DNA from 4 places in the Pantoea sp. CFCC18177 genome. Region 4 is predicted to be linked to each of the others. Evidence: riboswitches for the same ligand, from Rfam matches in the RefSeq annotation. Region 4 holds a riboswitch; each other region holds the start of a gene.
What was found. A riboswitch is a leader RNA that binds a small molecule or an ion and turns the genes downstream of it on or off. The one in region 4 is predicted to bind thiamine pyrophosphate.
Positions count from the first base shown of each region.

Region 1 (4,479 bases), on a different contig from region 4:
TGTCAGCAGCAGCAAACGGAAGCGGGCCTGCAGCCGCTGGATCTTCCGTGGTGGGAGGCCAAAATCGAGGAATATGCGCGGGAAGGTCTGCGCATGGTGGCGGCAGCCTGGAAACCTTCCTCACCGGGGCAAACAGAGTTAGATCACGCTGACCTGCAGCAGGGGGTGATCTTGCTGGGCATCGCCGGGATGATGGACCCACCGCGCCCTGAAGCGATCACCGCGATTGGTGACTGCCTGCAAGCCGGTATCCGCGTGAAAATGATCACCGGTGACCACCCGCAAACGGCGATGAGTATTGGTCAGATGCTGGGTATCGGCAATGCCAACAGCGCCATTACCGGGCGTGAGTTAGAAGTGATGGACGATCACCAATTGAGCGAAGCGGCGCAGACCTACGATATTTTTGCCCGCACCAGCCCCGAGGATAAGTTCCGTCTGGTGCAGGCGCTGCAGAGTAGAAAAGAGGTGGTCGGGATGACCGGGGACGGCGTGAATGATGCGCCAGCGCTGAAACAAGCCGATGTTGGCGTGGCAATGGGGATTAAAGGCACCGAAGTCACTAAAGAAGCTGCCGATATGGTGTTAACCGATGATAACTTTGCCACCATTGCCAGCGCGGTGCGAGAAGGGCGTCGGGTGTACGATAACCTGAAAAAAACCATCCTGTTTATCATGCCCACTAACCTTGCACAGGGCTTGCTGATCATTATCGCGCTGTTGGCGGGGAACCTGATTCCTCTCACGCCGGTACTGATTCTGTGGATGAACATGGCGACGTCCGCCACGCTCTCCTTTGGCCTGGCTTTTGAGGCGGGAGAGAAGAACATCATGCGCCGCCCACCACGCGATCCTAAGCTGCACGTGATGGACGGTTTTGCGGTCTGGCGCGTGATTTTTGTCGGTTCGATGATCGCCGTCAGCGCCTTTGTGCTGGAAGCCTGGTTACAGCCGCGTGGCTATTCCCCTGAGTTTATCCGTACCGTGTTACTGCAAACGCTGGTGACCGCACAGTGGTTCTATATGCTCAACTGCCGCGTCTCCGATGGCTTCTCGTTGACTAAAGGCTTACTGATGAACAAAGGGATCTGGATTGTCAGTGCGGTGCTGTTAGTGCTGCAACTCCTGATCATCTACGCGCCCTTTATGCAGATGCTGTTTGGCACCACCGGACTTCCATTCCGCTATTGGGTGATCACCTTCATCATTGGATTTGTGATGTTCCTGATTGTTGAAATCGAGAAGCCGTTAACCCGCAAATTCAGAACCGCGTAAACATCAACAGCACCCGCACACGTGGGTGCTGTCCTTTTTCTGCTGGCTTGACACCTGAGCGAGCAACATCCTAGACTGCCGCTTGTTCCAAGGGGTGCCCGAGTAGCGGGCTGAGATTCTACCCGCTGGCGATTTGTCGCTGGCAACGTAGTGACCCTCCGAACCTGATCCGGCTAATACCGGCGTAGGGATGCGGGACACAGGGCACTTCCACGCCCTGATTCCATCTTTGTGCTTTGTAGCGGACAGAACATCCTCACCAGGCTTTGCCTGATAGAGACCTCGCACAATCACAGTAGGTGGAATCCATGACCGAAGCTGCACTTATCGATGCGCTACTGACCTTTCTGTCTCGTCAGGACACCAGCGATGACGATTTCAACCGTCTGGCACTCGCTATCTTTGCTTATCAGTTTGAGCACAATCCACCTTACCGCCGCTTTGCCATTAAGCGTGGACGTACACCATTCACGGTAAAACACTGGCGCGCCATCCCCGCTATCCCAATCACGGCTTTTAAAGATCTCACGCTGAGTTGCCATGCCACGGATGACGTGGAGGCGATATTTATGACCAGTGGCACCACTGGCACGGTGAAAGGGCGCAGTTATCATCCCACGCTGGATGTATGGAAATGCTCCATGACGCTCAATTTCCGCCAGCGATTTATGGCAGGCCGGGAACGTATCCGCATGGGCGTCTTATTCCCCGATAGCAGCGCATTGCCGAACTCCTCACTGGCGCATTACCTGACGCTGGCAAAACACACCTTCGGCACACCCGACAGTGCAGTGATGTTGAATGACAGTGGCATTGACTGGGCGCGTTTGTTTGCCGCACTCGATCAGGCCGAGATCTGCGGTGAGCCTTATGCTCTGCTGGGGGCCAGCTACAGCTTTGTGCATCTGATGGATGAGTTGCAACGTCAGGGGCGCTGTTTTTCCTTGCCCGAGGGCAGCCGGATACTCGACACCGGCGGATTTAAAGGGCAGTCACGCGAGGTCGAAGCCGACGATTTTTACAACGCGCTGACCAAAGCGTTGGGCGTACCGCGTGAACAGTGCATCAACATGTATGGCATGACTGAACTCAGCAGCCAGTTTTATGACAACGGCAATGTTGAATGCCCGTCGGTAAAATCAGGCCCGCACTGGATCCGTACGCGGGTGGTCAATCCACTTACGGGTGAGGATGTGCCCGAGGGGGAAATCGGGGTGCTGGTGCATCACGATCTGGCCCATTTCAATTCGGTGTCGGCTCTTCTGACTGAAGATGCAGGCGTTGCCGTAGCAGGCGGTTTCCAGTTACTGGGGCGGGTGACGGGCGCGGATGCAAAAGGGTGTTCACTGGCGATGGCCGAATTTCTCGCAGCCACGCAAGGTGCCCTGTGAAAGAGAGCGCGGGTTACCTGCCGAGCGGCTTCACATCGTCCGAGGTGCAGTGGCATACGCTGAGCTTCACCCATCATGGTAAACAGCTGGATGTCGCCGTGCCGGATCTCAACGCGGCGCAAATCGAGAAGTTGAGCGGTCATATCCGCCGCCATGCGCGTGACTATCTGAGCACACTTAGTGTGACCAGGATTGTAGCCATCGTAGGTGAAGCGATTTCGCGTCTGCTGGACCGCAACCATCCACTGCGTAGCAAAGCGGAAGCGTTACTGCCCATCGTCACCGGTTTTGATGCCGAGATGATCCGCTCCGGGCTGACTGGCTATCTCAAAACCTTTCGCCAGCCTCAGTTGAAACGGTTCCTGGCAGAGGACTTTACCGATCCGCAAATACTGGATGATTTCCAGCCGCGCCCCAGCGGTGGCTTTGCGCGCGCGTTTGGACCTGAATTATTGCTGCATATCTGGGCAGGTAATGTGCCGGGGTTGCCGCTGTGGAGTTTGATTTGCGGTTTGCTGGTCAAAGCGGGCACGGTCGGCAAACTGCCCGGCGCAGAGCCGATGATGGCGGGATGGTTTGCCCAACTGCTGGCCGACATCGACCCGCAATTGGGTGAGTGCCTGGCGGTGGTGTGGTGGAAGGGCGGCGACAGCACGGCAGAAGCAGCGTGGTTCCAGCAGCCCGATGTGGTAATGGCTTACGGCGGCAATCCAACGCTTAGAGCGATTCAGCAGCAGCTTCCGGTCACCATCCGTTTTCTGCCGCACGGCCACAAAATCAGCATTGGCTTGGTGGCGCGGTCGGCGCTGGATGTGCGGCAGGGCACGGAACTGGCGCGCCGCGCCGCATTCGACATGATGCGCTATGACCAGGCCGGATGTTATTCACCGCAAATGCTCTTTGTGGAGCGCGGTGGACGCGTCTCACCGCAGGAGTTTGCTGCTTATCTCGCCCATGAGTTGCAGGTTCTGGCACGTAAATATCCACGTCGAATACTTTCGCAGGCTGAGGCCCATCACTTCGCCACTTGGCGCAGCACCGAAGAGATCCGCGCATTGCAGGGCGATCGCACCTTGTATGGCGAAGCAACCGATAGCTGGGCTGTGGTGTGTGTGGATGTAGGTGAAGCGCTCTCACCCACGGCGCTTGGGCGAACGTTGAAAGTGATTGCCGTGGATGACATTGAAGACGCGATTCCACTGATTGCCCGGCAAAAAATCTATTTGCAGACGGCTGCAGTGGCGGCTGAACCGGATGCACTGTTTCGCTTGTCTTCGCGACTGGGGAAAGTGGGCGTAACGCGTATCACCGCCTTTGGTGCAATGACGTCGCCCGCAGCAGGCTGGCACCACGATGGGCGCTTTAGCCTGCTGGATCTTGTCACCATGACCGAAATTGAACACGCAGCGGAACAGGCGGCAGAAAAATTCGCGCCTTACGCTGACTGAAGGTGTTTTTCTACAGGAGGTAATCTATGAAATTTGCTGATCGCACGGTTTTGGTCACGGGCGCCAGCCGAGGCATTGGTGCGGCAATCGCCAAAGCCTTTGCCGCTGAGGGCGCGCTGGTGGTGGTGAATTACCTACACAGTGAGGAGGCCGCAGCCGAAGTGGTAAAAAGCTGTGAAGCCTTGGGCGGTGCGGCTGTGGCGATCCGTGCGGATGTGACGTCACCTGAGCAGGTGGCGGCGATGATGGAGAAAATCGTCAATACCACGGGGCGTCTGGATGCGGTGATCAATAATGCGTTTGCTCCTTATGTGTTTGATACCGACAATCGCCAGCGCTTTTGGGAAACCTCATGGCAGGGCTAC
Region 1 covers NZ_JBNBPL010000004.1:118,410-122,888, reverse strand. The annotation lists gene ACPUC8_RS06105 (cation-transporting P-type ATPase) at 1-1,275, shown strand, start outside; TPP riboswitch at 1,356-1,483, shown strand; gene ACPUC8_RS06100 (LuxE/PaaK family acyltransferase) at 1,584-2,666, shown strand; gene ACPUC8_RS06095 (acyl-CoA reductase) at 2,663-4,114, shown strand; gene ACPUC8_RS06090 (3-oxoacyl-ACP reductase) at 4,141-4,479, shown strand, end outside.
Region 1: another riboswitch for thiamine pyrophosphate. It lies ahead of ACPUC8_RS06100 (LuxE/PaaK family acyltransferase); the one in region 4 lies ahead of thiM (hydroxyethylthiazole kinase).

Region 2 (4,479 bases), on a different contig from region 4:
CAACCGGTTGCCGCTATCGCTTCCAACCACTGTCCGCCGCCTTTGGTGAACAGCGTAATCGGTACACGACGACCTTCATTTTCGTGCAGCACGCTATCAACGATTTTATGCATGTAATACAGCGAGAACTCGCGATAATCACGCCCCGTCAACACACCGCCCCAGGTATCAAATACCATGACCGACTGAGCACCGGCTTTGATCTGGGCGTTTAGATACAGAATGACGCTGTCAGCCAGCTTATCGAGCAACTTGTGCAGCGTTTGTGGCTCGGCATACATCATCTTTTTGATTTTGGTGAAGGCTTTGCTGCTACCGCCTTCAACCATATAGGTTGCCAGCGTCCACGGGCTGCCAGAGAAACCAATCAGCGGGACTTCGCCTTTAAGGTTGTGACGAATGGTACGCACCGCGTTCATCACGTATCCCAGTTCCTGCTCGGGATCGGGAATCGGCAGCTTATCGACATCTGCGCGGCAAGTAATAGGATTGGAGAAACGCGGGCCTTCACCCGTTTCAAAATAGAGCCCCAGCCCCATCGCATCGGGAATGGTCAAAATATCGCTGAAGAGGATCGCCGCATCCAGCGCATAACGACGCAGCGGCTGCAACGTGACTTCACACGCCAGCTCCGCATTCTTACACAGCGACATAAAATCACCGGCCTCAGCGCGCGTGGCTTTGTACTCCGGTAAATAACGCCCGGCTTGTCGCATCATCCACACCGGTGTGACATCTACCGGCTGGCGTAACAGGGCGCGCAGATAACGATCGTTCTTCAGTTCACTCATAATGGGCTCTCTCATGCTAAGGCCGCCAGTGTAGCATTTTCACGAGGCGCTGGCGCGGCACAGGGCAACGGTATCTTCAATCAAACGACGGGCCACCGTCCCAGCCGGGGGTAACAGCGGAAGATCGTCATAGCGATACCAGCCCGCATCCAGTAACTCTTTGCCATCATGCTGCAACTCGCCGCCTTCGTATTCCGCCATAAACGCCATCATCAGAGAGTGCGGGAATGGCCACGGCTGTGAAGTGACATAACGGACGTTCTTGACCCGCACATTACTCTCCTCCATCACCTCTCGCGCCACGGCCTGCTCCAGCGTCTCTCCAACCTCAACAAAGCCAGCTAATACTGTGTAAATGCTGTTGCGGTGACGCGCATGATTGGCGAGCAATATCTCATCGCCTCGACGAATCGCGACGATTATGCAGGGAGCAATTTGTGGGTAATAGCGCTCACGGCAATGGTGACACAGGCAGGCAAATTCGCGTTTACTGAGATGCATTTCATGCCCACAGTAACCACACCAGCGATGGGAACGGTAAAACTCCGCCAGTTGTACACCGCGCCCAGCAATCTGGAACAAGCCGACATCTTCGTCGATAAGCTGGCGAACAGAGGCCATATTGTCAGGGCGTGATTCACGCACCAACCAGACATTTTCACCCTGCCATTCGCCAATCAATATGCCCGCGCTACCCACTAAGCCAAAATCGCTCGATAAGCCATGCGGCAGCTCACCTTGCGGCAACCAAAGTTTTTGCTCATGGCTGACAATCCACCAGCCAGCGTCTACGCTTGAGATCTCACGTTGCATCTTATTCGTTGTCCTTAGCGTCAAATGGCACGCTGAATCCTGATGTTAAGTGTCGAATAAACAACTATAACTCACTTGGAGCCCCATATGCTGACCCAGTTAGATGACCTGACAGAGCGTGTAGGTGGCGGTAATGAATTAGTCGACACTTGGTTGCGCGCCCGTCGACAGTTGCTCGTCACGTATTACGAGTTAATTGGCATCAAGCCGAATAAAGATGCGCTTTCAGCGCTGGATGAACAGGCACTGGATGCGTTTTGCCACAATCTGGTGGATTACCTCTCCACCGGGCATTTCAGTATTTACGAACGCATCATCAACGAAATGCAAGGTGACAGCCCGTTAATTGCCGCGTCTCAGATCTACCCCGCGCTCGAGGCCAACACCGATAGCATCATGCAGCTGTATGACAGCCATCTTCAGCAAGCCATCAATGATGATAACTGTGTTGAGTTTCAGAAGGCGCTCTCCGAAGTGGGTGAAGTACTGGAGTCACGTTTTACGCTGGAGGATAAACTGGTAAAACTGGCCTGGGATAACCAGCTGGCAAGCGTTCCGGTCGCCAATGAGAGCCCCATTGCACGTCCTGCTTAACCCCGAAAGATGTAAAAGGCTTGTTATTCCGAAAAAGCCCTCTTATGCTGAATGGGCTTTTTTTTATTGCCCTCTTTATGAGCGGCAAGTTTGTGGTTTAAGCGTAGCGTGCGCAGCCAGTTCACGCACGGACAGCGCGCAGGGACCGGAGCGTACACGAAGTACGTGACGGTCACGAGCACTGCCCAGGCGAGAAATGGCAAGCAAAGTAGCTTAAACCGCAAACGCACACCTTGTCGGAGTGCCCCCCGGGGCTGAGACCGTTAATTCGGGATCCGCGGAACCTGATCAGGTTAGTACCTGCGAAGGGAACAAGAGTAGACATAACCAGAACGATGCGTGTTGGCGCCCGGTATCGCTTCTGTTACTCCTTCCGAACTCTGGACAAGCAACTTCCCCTTAAATCAGGAAATTTGCTATGTCTGTTGCTAAAACTTCTCGTCGTGAACAACGTGCACAAGCGCAGGAATTTATTGATTCACTGCAAGGCACCGCTTTTCCCAACTCAAAACGTATCTGGATCACCGGTAGCCGTGAGGATATTCGTGTACCGATGCGCGAAATCCAGCTGAGCCCAACTCAGATTGGCGGCACCAGAGAGAACCCTAAGCTTGAGCCGAATGAAGCTGTGCCGGTGTATGACACCGCAGGTGCTTATGGTGACCCGGAAGCCACTATCGATGTGCATCAGGGATTGGCGAAATTGCGTGCCAGCTGGATTGCCGAACGTGATGACAGCGAAGCGATCCACCAGCTAAGTTCCAGTTATACCCAGCAGCGCTTGGCCGATGAGGGACTGGATCATCTGCGCTTTGAGCACCTACCCCAGCCACGCCGTGCGAAAACCGGCCGCTGTGTGACGCAGTTGCACTATGCTCGACAGGGAATGATTACGCCTGAAATGGAGTTTATTGCGGTCCGTGAAAACATGGGGCGCGAACGTATTCGTGGTGAAGTGCTGCTGCAACAACATCCCGGGCACAGCTTCGGGGCGCATCTGCCGGAAAACATTACCGCCGAATTTGTCCGCCAGGAAGTGGCCAGCGGTCGAGCCATTATCCCCTCCAACATTAATCACCCTGAATCTGAACCGATGATCATTGGCCGTAACTTTTTGGTCAAAGTGAATGCCAATATCGGCAACTCGGCGGTGAGTTCATCGATTGAGGAGGAAGTAGAGAAACTGGTGTGGTCAACGCGCTGGGGCGCCGATACCGTGATGGACCTCTCCACAGGCCGTTACATCCATGAAACGCGGGAATGGATTTTGCGAAACAGTCCGGTGCCGATTGGAACCGTACCGATTTATCAGGCGCTGGAGAAGGTTAACGGCGTAGCGGAAGATCTGAACTGGGAAATCTTCCGCGACACCCTGCTTGAGCAAGCCGAACAGGGCGTCGATTACTTCACCATTCACGCGGGCGTGCTGTTGCGCTATGTTCCGATGACCGCCAAACGTCTGACCGGCATTGTCTCGCGCGGGGGATCGATCATGGCGAAGTGGTGCCTGTCGCATCATCAGGAGAGTTTCCTGTATCTGCACTTCCGCGAGATCTGCGAGATCTGTGCGGCTTATGATGTTGCCCTCTCACTGGGTGATGGTCTGCGTCCAGGGTCGATTCAGGATGCCAACGATGAAGCGCAGTTTGCCGAACTGCACACCTTGGGTGAGCTAACGAAGATCGCCTGGGAATACGATGTGCAGGTGATGATTGAAGGCCCTGGCCACGTGCCAATGCAGATGATCCGCCGTAACATGACCGAACAGCTGGAGCACTGCCATGAAGCGCCGTTTTATACGCTCGGACCACTCACCACAGATATCGCACCCGGTTATGATCACTTCACATCAGGAATTGGTGCCGCGATGATTGGTTGGTTTGGCTGTGCCATGCTGTGCTACGTCACACCGAAAGAGCACTTGGGTCTGCCAAATAAAGAAGATGTGAAACAGGGATTGATCACCTATAAAATCGCCGCCCATGCGGCCGATCTGGCGAAGGGGCATCCCGGAGCCCAGATCCGCGATAATGCCATGTCGAAAGCGCGTTTCGAATTCCGCTGGGAAGATCAATTCAATCTGGCACTCGATCCGCACACCGCGCGAGCCTACCACGATGAAACCTTGCCGCAGGAATCAGGGAAAGTCGCTCACTTCTGCTCGATGTGCGGCCCCAAATTCTGCTCAATGAAAATTACTCAGGAAGTGCGTGAATATGCTGCTCGCCAGCAGGCAGAAGCGCAGCCGATTGAAATTGGCATGGCGCAAATGTCAGACGCC
Region 2 covers NZ_JBNBPL010000041.1:6,297-10,775, forward strand. The annotation lists gene hemE (uroporphyrinogen decarboxylase) at 1-791, opposite strand, end outside; gene nudC (NAD(+) diphosphatase) at 831-1,604, opposite strand; gene ACPUC8_RS25235 (Rsd/AlgQ family anti-sigma factor) at 1,692-2,198, shown strand; TPP riboswitch at 2,426-2,526, shown strand; gene thiC (phosphomethylpyrimidine synthase ThiC) at 2,617-4,479, shown strand, end outside.
Region 2: another riboswitch for thiamine pyrophosphate. It lies ahead of thiC (phosphomethylpyrimidine synthase ThiC); the one in region 4 lies ahead of thiM (hydroxyethylthiazole kinase).

Region 3 (4,479 bases), on a different contig from region 4:
CGCATTGGTGAAAATCACCAGCCCGTCGGCCCGCTGTGGCAAACCGACCGTGGCGTTGAACAGCAGGAAGAATCCACTGGCCAGCACGATGCCGGGCATCGCCAGAATCAGCATACCGCTCAGTTCCATCGCCTGAGCCGCCACCTTACGTTGGCGCTGGCGTAATTCTCGGCTGCTCCACAGCAGCATTATGGTCAGTATCACGCACAGCAGCCCGGCACCGAGCGCGATGCGCAGTGACGTCAAGGTCGCCTGCCACAGCGCAGGTTGTTGCAGCGCGCCCGCCACGCCGCCGCGTAAGCCATCAACAACCACTGCGGCTAAGGGCGGCAGGAGCAGCAAGAGCGCAAGGCCAATCAGTAGGGTATCGCTGATGCGTGCCTGCCAGGAATCCTGCGGGTCACGCCAACCGCGAATGTTCTGGCTGCCCGTGGGGATGGCTTTGCTAAAGCGCTGGCTTAACAGCACCAGCATTAAGCAGCAACCGAGCTGGAGCAGTGCCAGCAGCGCCGCCCGGCTGGGATCGTAATCGAAACTCAACGCCTGATAGATCGCCAACTCCAGCGTGGTGGCTTGCGGGCCACCACCCAACGCCAGCACCGTGGCGAAACTGGCAAAGCACAGCATAAAGATCAGCGCGGCGGTGGGCAGGATTTGGCGGCGCAACCACGGCCACTCCAGCAGACAAAACTGGTTCCAGCCACGCAGACCAAGCTGTGCGGCCAGCTGGCGCTGTTCACCGGGAATATTCTCCAGCGCCTGCAATAGAATGCGCGTGGCCAAAGGCAGATTGAAGAACACGTGCGCCAGCAGAATGCCCTGCAAACCATAAGGTGAGAAGCGGTAATCAAGGCCCAACAGAGCACAGAGTTGGGCCAGCCAGCCGCTGTGACCGTAGACGCTGAGCAGCCCGAACACCGCGACCAGCACCGGCAGCACCAGCGTCATGGCGCAAAGGCGTAGCAACAGCGTTCGTCCGGGGAAGCGACGGCGATAGAGCGCCCGCGCGAGCAAAATGGCGGGCAGCACGGAGAACAGGGCCGACAGCAGCGCCTGCTCAAAGGAGAACGCCAGCACATGATGCAGATAACTGTCAGTGAGCAGGGCGCACCAGTCTGTCACTGGCGCGGCCACGACCAGCGCGCCAAAGGCCAGCAGCGCCACCGCACAGAGTAGGAGTGCGATGGCCGTGCCAGGAATCAACCAACCGGGCATTATTGGCTAACGGCGCGTTGCCATGCGCTGATCCAATCGGCGCGATGGTCAGCAACTTGTGCAGGTGTGAACTGCAGCGCCGTCGCCGGTTTGGACAATGACTGATAACCCGCTGGCAGATCGCTTTTAATCACTGGATACATCCAGTTGCCGGTGGGAATGGTCTGCTGGAAGGCCGGAGAGACCATAAACTGCATAAATTGCTGCGCCAGTTTCGGTTGCTTGCTGCTGGCGAGTTGAGCTGCAACTTCCACCTGCAAATAGTGCCCTTCGCTGAAAGGTGCTGCCGCGTAGTTCTCTTTTTTCTCTTCAATGATGTGGTAAGCCGGAGAGGTGGTGTAACTCAGCACCAGATCGCTTTCCCCTTTCAGAAACAAACCGTAGGCTTCACTCCAACCCTTGGTGACCGTGACGGTCTTTTTTGCCAGCTTCTGCCAGGCGTCAGGTGCTTGATCGCCGTACACTTTCTGCATCCACAGCAGTAAACCGAGGCCTGGCGTACTGGTGCGCGGATCTTCATAAATCACGCGCCACTTCTCAGGGCTTTCCACCAACTCTTTCAGGCTTTTCGGCGGGTTCTTCAGCTTGTTCTTATCGTAAACGAATGCGAAGTAGCCGTAGTCAAACGGAATGAAGGTGTCGTTGTGCCAGGCATCCGGTAACTGGAGTTTGCTGGTGTCCACGGAGCTCTTGGCGAACAAGCCGGTTTTCTCGGCGGCCTGCACCAGATTATTGTCGAGACCCAGCACCACATCAGCTTTGCTGTTTTTGCCTTCCATGCGCACGCGGTTGAGCAGTGACACACCATCTTTCAGGGCGACATATTTCAGCTCGCAGCCACATTCAGCTTCAAAGGCTTTTTTAACCGCTGGGCCAGGGCCCCAGTCCGCAGAGAAGGAATCATAGGTATACACGGTGAGTACTGGTTTTGCGGCGAAAGCCGGGGCAGCAACCAGCAGGACCAGAGGCAGGACTTTGTTTAACACTTTGCGCTCCTTAAGGAGAATAATAAGTTCGAGTCGCAAAGGATCTGAGTTAATGGACATCTCAAATCCCTACGCCGGTATTAACCGGATCAGGTTCGACGGGTTTATCTCAGCCCGAAAAGGGCACCCCGTTGAGAACGGCCTAGTTTAGACACTTCTGTGACAGCGTGAAAGCCTCACAACTCCGGCGGCGCAAACCAGGCCGATTTAAAGTCAAACCAGCCGAGCGTGTTCAGGCGCACCCCACGCATACTGCGTTGACCTTCAAGCAATAACCAGTGGTGAAACAGCGGATGGATGAAGTCATTGTTGACCAGATGTTTGCTCCATTCGGCCAGAGGCAGGTTTTTTTGTCGCCACTGTTCAGCATCGGCTTGCCAGTCAATGGGCACACAGTGATGCATCAGCGGCAGCTCGTACAGTTGGGCAAACAGTGCGTAGTCCAGTGGTAACGTAAAATTGACGCTGCCGAGCCAGATATCGCTTTCACCCGCGCCCTCGAACCACGCTTCATAGCTGAGTTCTTGGGTAATTAGCTCAACACCTTGTTCCGCCAGTAGCGGACGTAACGCATTTGCGATGCCCTCATGTTCGACATGATGGCTGTACCAGCTCAGTGTCAGTTGCGTTAACCCTTCAGGTTTTGTGGCAGGCGTCAGGTCGCGACGATGGTGCCAGCGCGGCAGTAAACCGTACGCCGGGAACCAGTAGCGCTGATAACCTACTCCTGCATGGTTCAGCAGGGCGATGGGATTGAACAGATAGCTGACCCAGCGGCGAAAATGGGCATCGCGTCCACGTTCGGACCGCTGATCGTACAGCAGAAAATAGCAGCCTTCTTCAAGCCGGCTCTCTTCGGACTTCTCATCCGCGGTTTCACCCTGCAGTTTCACCCCGGCGTACACCAGTTCATCACTGATCTCAGGCAATACCCAAATAGACACATCATCAATTAAGGCGCGATAGCCAAAATAGTCATCCCAGGCGGCGATTTTTAGCTGTGTCTGCTGATTACGCACCACGCTGTAGGGTCCGGTGCCGATGGGTTGGCGTGAAAAATGGCGCAGCGTGGGCCATTCGCGCGGCAGGATCATGGCACTGACGCTAGCCAACAGCCAGGGCAACCAATCGTCAGGTTGGCTCAGGTGGATATCCAGCGTCCAGGGCGCCGGGGAATGCAAATTCTCGATATGGGAAAACAGCGGCTGGGTGCGCACGCGGTCCAGCGAGGCGATGATATCTTCCATCTCCAGTTCACGACCATGATGAAAGCGAATCGCCGGTCGCAAAAAGAATCGCCAGTGCAGCGGTGAGGTTTGCTGCCAGTGATGGGCGATATCCGGTTCGACTTCCCCCTTTTCCTCATTTACTCGCGTCAGGCCATTGAAAATTTGTCGCGCCAGATGGGTTTCAGAGCGACGCAGCGGCGAGCCGGGCAGCAGATTAGGCAATGGGCGGTAGTAGAGCACGCGCAGGATGTGTTTCCCCTGACGGAAACTGCGCCCAAGGTGGGCGGCGATCATCTGGCGCACCTGATCCTTGTCACCCACCAGTTGCACCAACTGCTCGATGCGATCCTGCTCCAGCAGATCCTCGGCGCGCTGCTGCTGGAGTGCCAAACCGGTGTAATTGAAACTTAAAGTGGAGCGTTTACCGCGCCCCGCCTCTGCCTGCCAGATCAGCCAACCTGCGGCCTGCATGGCATTGAGCAGGTTACGCATATGGCGTCGTGAACAGTGTAAAAGATCGGCCAGCTCGCTTAGTGTGGTTTCCTGATCCTGGCCCTGGCAGCTTTGCCACAGGCGGATGAACTGCTGTTGCAGTCGCGCAGAGGACATAAAAGGGGAACTCCTTCTCAGAATCGCTCAGTTTTTCCTGCCCCATATTAGAGGCATACTGCCCAGCAATGGAAGAGCGGGAGGCATTCAGCAATGAATGGCGCTCTGCCAGCGGTTCTGCCGACGTAGAACCTCTTTCTGAGTAGGGTGCATTTTCACCGCCAGCAGCGTTTTCTCTGCTGGCTTTTTTCGTTTTGCTGTGGAATCTTCTACCCTCTTTTCTGTTGTCCGATTCTCCTCAAAGGGATTTCTGCATGAAATCGCTGTTAACGCGCCAGCGCCGTCTCAATCCGGTTTATCTCTCTTTTATGGCTGTGTCCTTTATGACGGGTGTGGCAGGGGCCTTACAGGCACCCACGCTCAGTCTGTTCCTGACGCGTGAAGTGCAGGTGCGGCCGTTTTGGGTGGGATTGTTTTTCACCATTAACGCCATAGCCGGG
Region 3 covers NZ_JBNBPL010000006.1:89,473-93,951, forward strand. The annotation lists gene thiP (thiamine/thiamine pyrophosphate ABC transporter permease ThiP) at 1-1,215, opposite strand, end outside; gene thiB (thiamine ABC transporter substrate binding subunit) at 1,215-2,201, opposite strand; TPP riboswitch at 2,250-2,342, opposite strand; gene sgrR (HTH-type transcriptional regulator SgrR) at 2,378-4,039, opposite strand; gene ACPUC8_RS08265 (MFS transporter) at 4,294-4,479, shown strand, end outside.
Region 3: another riboswitch for thiamine pyrophosphate. It lies ahead of thiB (thiamine ABC transporter substrate binding subunit); the one in region 4 lies ahead of thiM (hydroxyethylthiazole kinase).

Region 4 (4,479 bases):
CTGCACGTCCCATATAGCAATTCGCCAGTTGGTAGCGCACCAGATCGATCGGGTTCTCGGTGGTCAGTTTGCTGTAAACCCGATCGTCGGTATGACCGAAGTTCACTGCCTTGTAACCGCCATTATTCTCCGCCATTTTCTGCTTCACGATATCCGCGCCAATGGTGGCGGCCAAATGGTTCGCCTGGCCTGTTAAATCGGCGCTGGCATGGTAATCCACGCCATCTTTCTTGAAATCATTGTTACGCAGATACGCCCACAGCACCGTCACCATGCCGAGTTCGTGCGCGCGCTCAAAGGCCGCTGAGATCTCTTCGATCTGACGACGTGATTGCTCAGAGCCGAAGTAGATGGTTGCGCCAACGGCGACAGCACCCAAGTTGAATGCCTGCTCTACGCTGGCATACAGCGTCTGGTCATATTGGGTCGGATAACTCAGCGTCTCGTTATGGTTGAGCTTGACCATAAACGGAATGCGGTGCGCATAGCGGCGCGACACGGATGCCAATACGCCATAGGTTGACGCAACACAGTTACAGCCGGCTTCAATCGCCAGCTCAACAATATTCCTGGGATCGAAATAGGCCGGATTAGCAGCAAATGAGGCACCCGCAGAGTGTTCAACACCCTGGTCGACCGGCAAAATCGACAAATAGCCGGTCCCTGCCAGACGTCCGGTGTTGTATAGCGTTTGCATGTTGCGTAATACGACAGGAGAACGATTGTTGTCGATCATGACACGATCAACATAATCCGCGCCGGGTAAATAAAGGCTGTCCGCTGGAATGGTCATGCAGCGATGTTGAAGAAGGGTGTCCGCTTCTTTGCCCAATAACTGTACGATGTCCGTCATGTTGACTCCTGAATAAATGGCTGGATGGGAACCGGCACCTGCCGATTCGCCTCCAACAGCCTGGACCGAAAAGCGCCAGGCTGGCAAATTGCTGACACCATTTTTCAGACGGATACGCAGTGAAAAAGCGGCAATCTGGCGTTACGCCCTACCACCATTGATGGAAATGGTGCACCGGCCCAATGCCCTTCCCGACTTCCAGTGAATCAGCATGCAGCAGCGCCTGTTGCAGCCAGGCTTTGGCCTCTTCTACCGTATCTGACCAGTTATCATGACGAGGGCGCAACGCCGCCAGCGCCGCCGAGAGCGTGCAGCCCGTGCCATGGGTATGTCGCGTATTGACGCGCGGGGCAGTGAAGCGCTGACGTCCTGCACGTGTAATCAGCCAGTCTGGGCTTTCGGCATCACTCAGATGGCCGCCCTTCATCAGCACCGCTTCGCAGCCGAGATCCAGCAGCGCATCGCCCTGCATCAGCATGCTCTTCTCATCCTGCGCCATATCGCGACCCAGCAGCGTTGCCGCTTCCGGCAGGTTCGGCGTGATCAATGAGACGTGCGGCAGCAGTAACTCACGCACGCTCGCCACCGCATCGGGTGACAGCAGCGGATCACCGCTTTTCGCAATCATCACCGTATCCAGCACCACAAATGGCAGGCTGGCGCGTTTCAGCCGCTGCGCGACCACTTCAACAATCGCAGTTTCAGACAGCATACCGATTTTGGCGGCATCGATGCGCACATCGTCCAGCACCGAATCCAGCTGCGCGCCAACAAAATCAGGTTCAATACGATACACCGACTGCACACCACAGGTATTCTGCGCCACCAGTGCGGTGATCACACTGGTGCCGTAAGCGCCCAACGCGGAGAAGGCTTTGAGATCGGCCTGAATACCCGCGCCACCGCTTGGATCGGTGCCAGCGATGGTTAAAGCATTGATGCGTTTCATGCCGCCACCTCCAGAGTCCAGAGTCCGTCAAGGAAAGCGGCGACAAAACTGCCGGGCCCCTGCACCTGACGTGCAGCCTGCTCACCCGCCAACGACATCACGCGGCACGCTGCTGCAATGTGCTGCAGGCGCTCGCCTGGCAAGCTGGCGAAAGCAGCAACCACCGCAGACAGTGCACAACCGGTGCCGACCACACGCGTCATCAAGGGGCTGCCACCAGGGATCGCCAGCGTGCTTTTACCGTCAGTGACGTAATCAACTTCTCCGGTTACCGCGACAACGGTTTGATATTTCTGCGCCAGTTGCTGGGCTGAGCTCAGCGCGGCATCCGCTTGATGCACGCTATCCACGCCACGCCCTCCAGCCGCCTGATTGGCTAGCGCAAGGATTTCAGAAGCATTGCCACGAATCGCGGCGGGTTGCAGGCCCAGCAGCTGTTGGCAGAATTCGGTGCGCAGTGATAACGCACCCACTGCCACCGGATCGAGCGTCCAGGGTGTTCCTGCTTTCTGCGCGGCCTGCACGGCGGCTAACATCGCATCGCGGCGGTCGCGGGTTAAGGTACCCACATTGATCAGCAACGCATCCGCGAAACCAGCAAATTGGGCCGCCTCTTCTGGGTCAATCACCATCGCCGGAGACGCCTGCAACGCCAGCAGCACATTAGCGGTAAAGGTTTGCACTACGTCGTTGGTCATGCAGTGCACTAACGGAGTTTGCTGCCGCAGTAAGTGCAGGGATTGCGCGAGCTGCGTAGTGGAGAGTATTTCAGGCTGGTGTGTCATAAAGCTCCCAACCGGCGATCAAGAAGGCGAATGCGGTCAGGCATCTGACTTCCCTACGCTGGCATTATCCAGATCAGGTCAGCGGGTGTATCTCAGCCCTGTATACAGGGGCACCCCGAGTCATGGCATGCAGAACATGCCGACGACAGGATAAGCGCAGTCGCGCAGGTTGTAAATTGTGGTTTGTGCGGTGAGAGAGAATAATTGCGCCACATCAAAATATAAAATATTCATCCTCCATCAATAAAATAAACATCACCCACCAGATCAATAACTGAAAATATATCCGCTTAATGTATTAATTCCTTTTTTAATCTACATAGGCAAAAACGCGGAAATTAAGATAATCAATACCACTAATTGATTAGCATCAACGCCTGACATCCCATAAAACGGCCTAATCCCCCTCCGGACTTGAAGACAGACTCTGCCCACCCAATTCCGGGATCGAAAATGAACCTAAAGTTATTCAGCTTTATTCCGCACGCACATCGTTGGCATCAGATTCGTATTTCCCGTAAAGGGGCAATTTCTCCTGGTGGTCGCCACTATTTTTCGACGCACATTGAAGCGCAGTGTAAAGGGTGCGGAGAACAAATACACAAAGTGTATTATCGTGATATTAGCGATGCTGAAGCGCGCCGCTGGCTGGGATAATCATCGGGCAAAAAAAAGCCCCGCAACACAAGGTGCGGGGCTGCTGCGTGGCTATCGCAATAAAACTTATTCAGCCGGTTGGGTGCGGATCAGATAATCAAAGGCGCTGAGTGAGGCTTTAGCGCCTTCACCGCTGGCAATGATGATCTGCTTGTACGGCACCGTGGTGCAGTCACCGGCGGCGAATACGCCTTTCAGGCTGGTTTCGCACTTGGCATCGATGATGATCTCGCCCATTTTGTTACGCTCCACCGCACCTTCGAGGAAGGTGGTGTTTGGCAACAAACCAATCTGCACAAAGATACCGCTCAGCGCGATCTCGTGGCTGGTCTGGTTGTTACGATCGATGTAGCTCAAGCCGGTCACTTTGCTGCCGTCGCCTTTCACTTCGGTGGTCTGGGCATTCAGAATCACATCGACGTTTTTCAGGCTACGCAGTTTGTCCTGCAACACTTTATCGGCACGCATTTCGCTGGCAAATTCCAGCAGCGTCACGTGCTCAACCAGGCCAGCCAGATCGATAGCCGCTTCCACTCCAGAGTTGCCGCCGCCGATCACCGCCGTGCGTTTGCCCTTAAACAGCGGGCCGTCACAGTGTGGGCAGTAGGTGACGCCTTTGGTGCGATACTGCTCTTCACCCGGCACACCCATGTTGCGCCAGCGTGCGCCGGTGGCGATGATGATGCTGCGTGATTTCAGTACTGCGCCAGATGCGGTTTCAATCGCGTGCAGACCGCCCTCTTTCGCCGCCGGAATCAGCTTAATCGCGCTCTGGGTGTCAATGACGTCTACATCGTAGTCATCGACGTGCGCACGCAATGAACCAGCCAGCTTAGCGCCTTCGGTTTTCTGGACGGAGATGTAGTTTTCGATGTCTACCGTGTCGAGCACCTGGCCGCCAAAACGCTCGCCCATCAGGCCCGTGCGGATGCCTTTACGAGCAGAGTAGATCGCTGCCGCTGCGCCCGCGGGGCCGCTGCCGACGATCAGCACTTCATAGGCATCACGCTTGTTCAGCTCTTCGGCTGCACGTTTCTCAGCATTGGTATCCACTTTGCCGACGATTTCCGCCAGGCTTAAACGGCCCTGACCAAACTCGGTGCCGTTAAGGAATACGGCAGGCACACCCATCACGTTACGTTCGGTGATTTCGTTCTGGAACATGCCGCCGTCGATGGCGGTGTGGCTGATGCGCGGGTTGAGGATCGCCATCAGATTCAGCGCCTGCACCACGT
Region 4 covers NZ_JBNBPL010000002.1:6,994-11,472, forward strand. The annotation lists gene fbaB (class I fructose-bisphosphate aldolase) at 1-853, opposite strand, end outside; gene thiD (bifunctional hydroxymethylpyrimidine kinase/phosphomethylpyrimidine kinase) at 1,002-1,802, opposite strand; gene thiM (hydroxyethylthiazole kinase) at 1,799-2,587, opposite strand; TPP riboswitch at 2,621-2,715, opposite strand; gene ACPUC8_RS02130 (hypothetical protein) at 3,041-3,244, shown strand; gene ahpF (alkyl hydroperoxide reductase subunit F) at 3,311-4,479, opposite strand, start outside.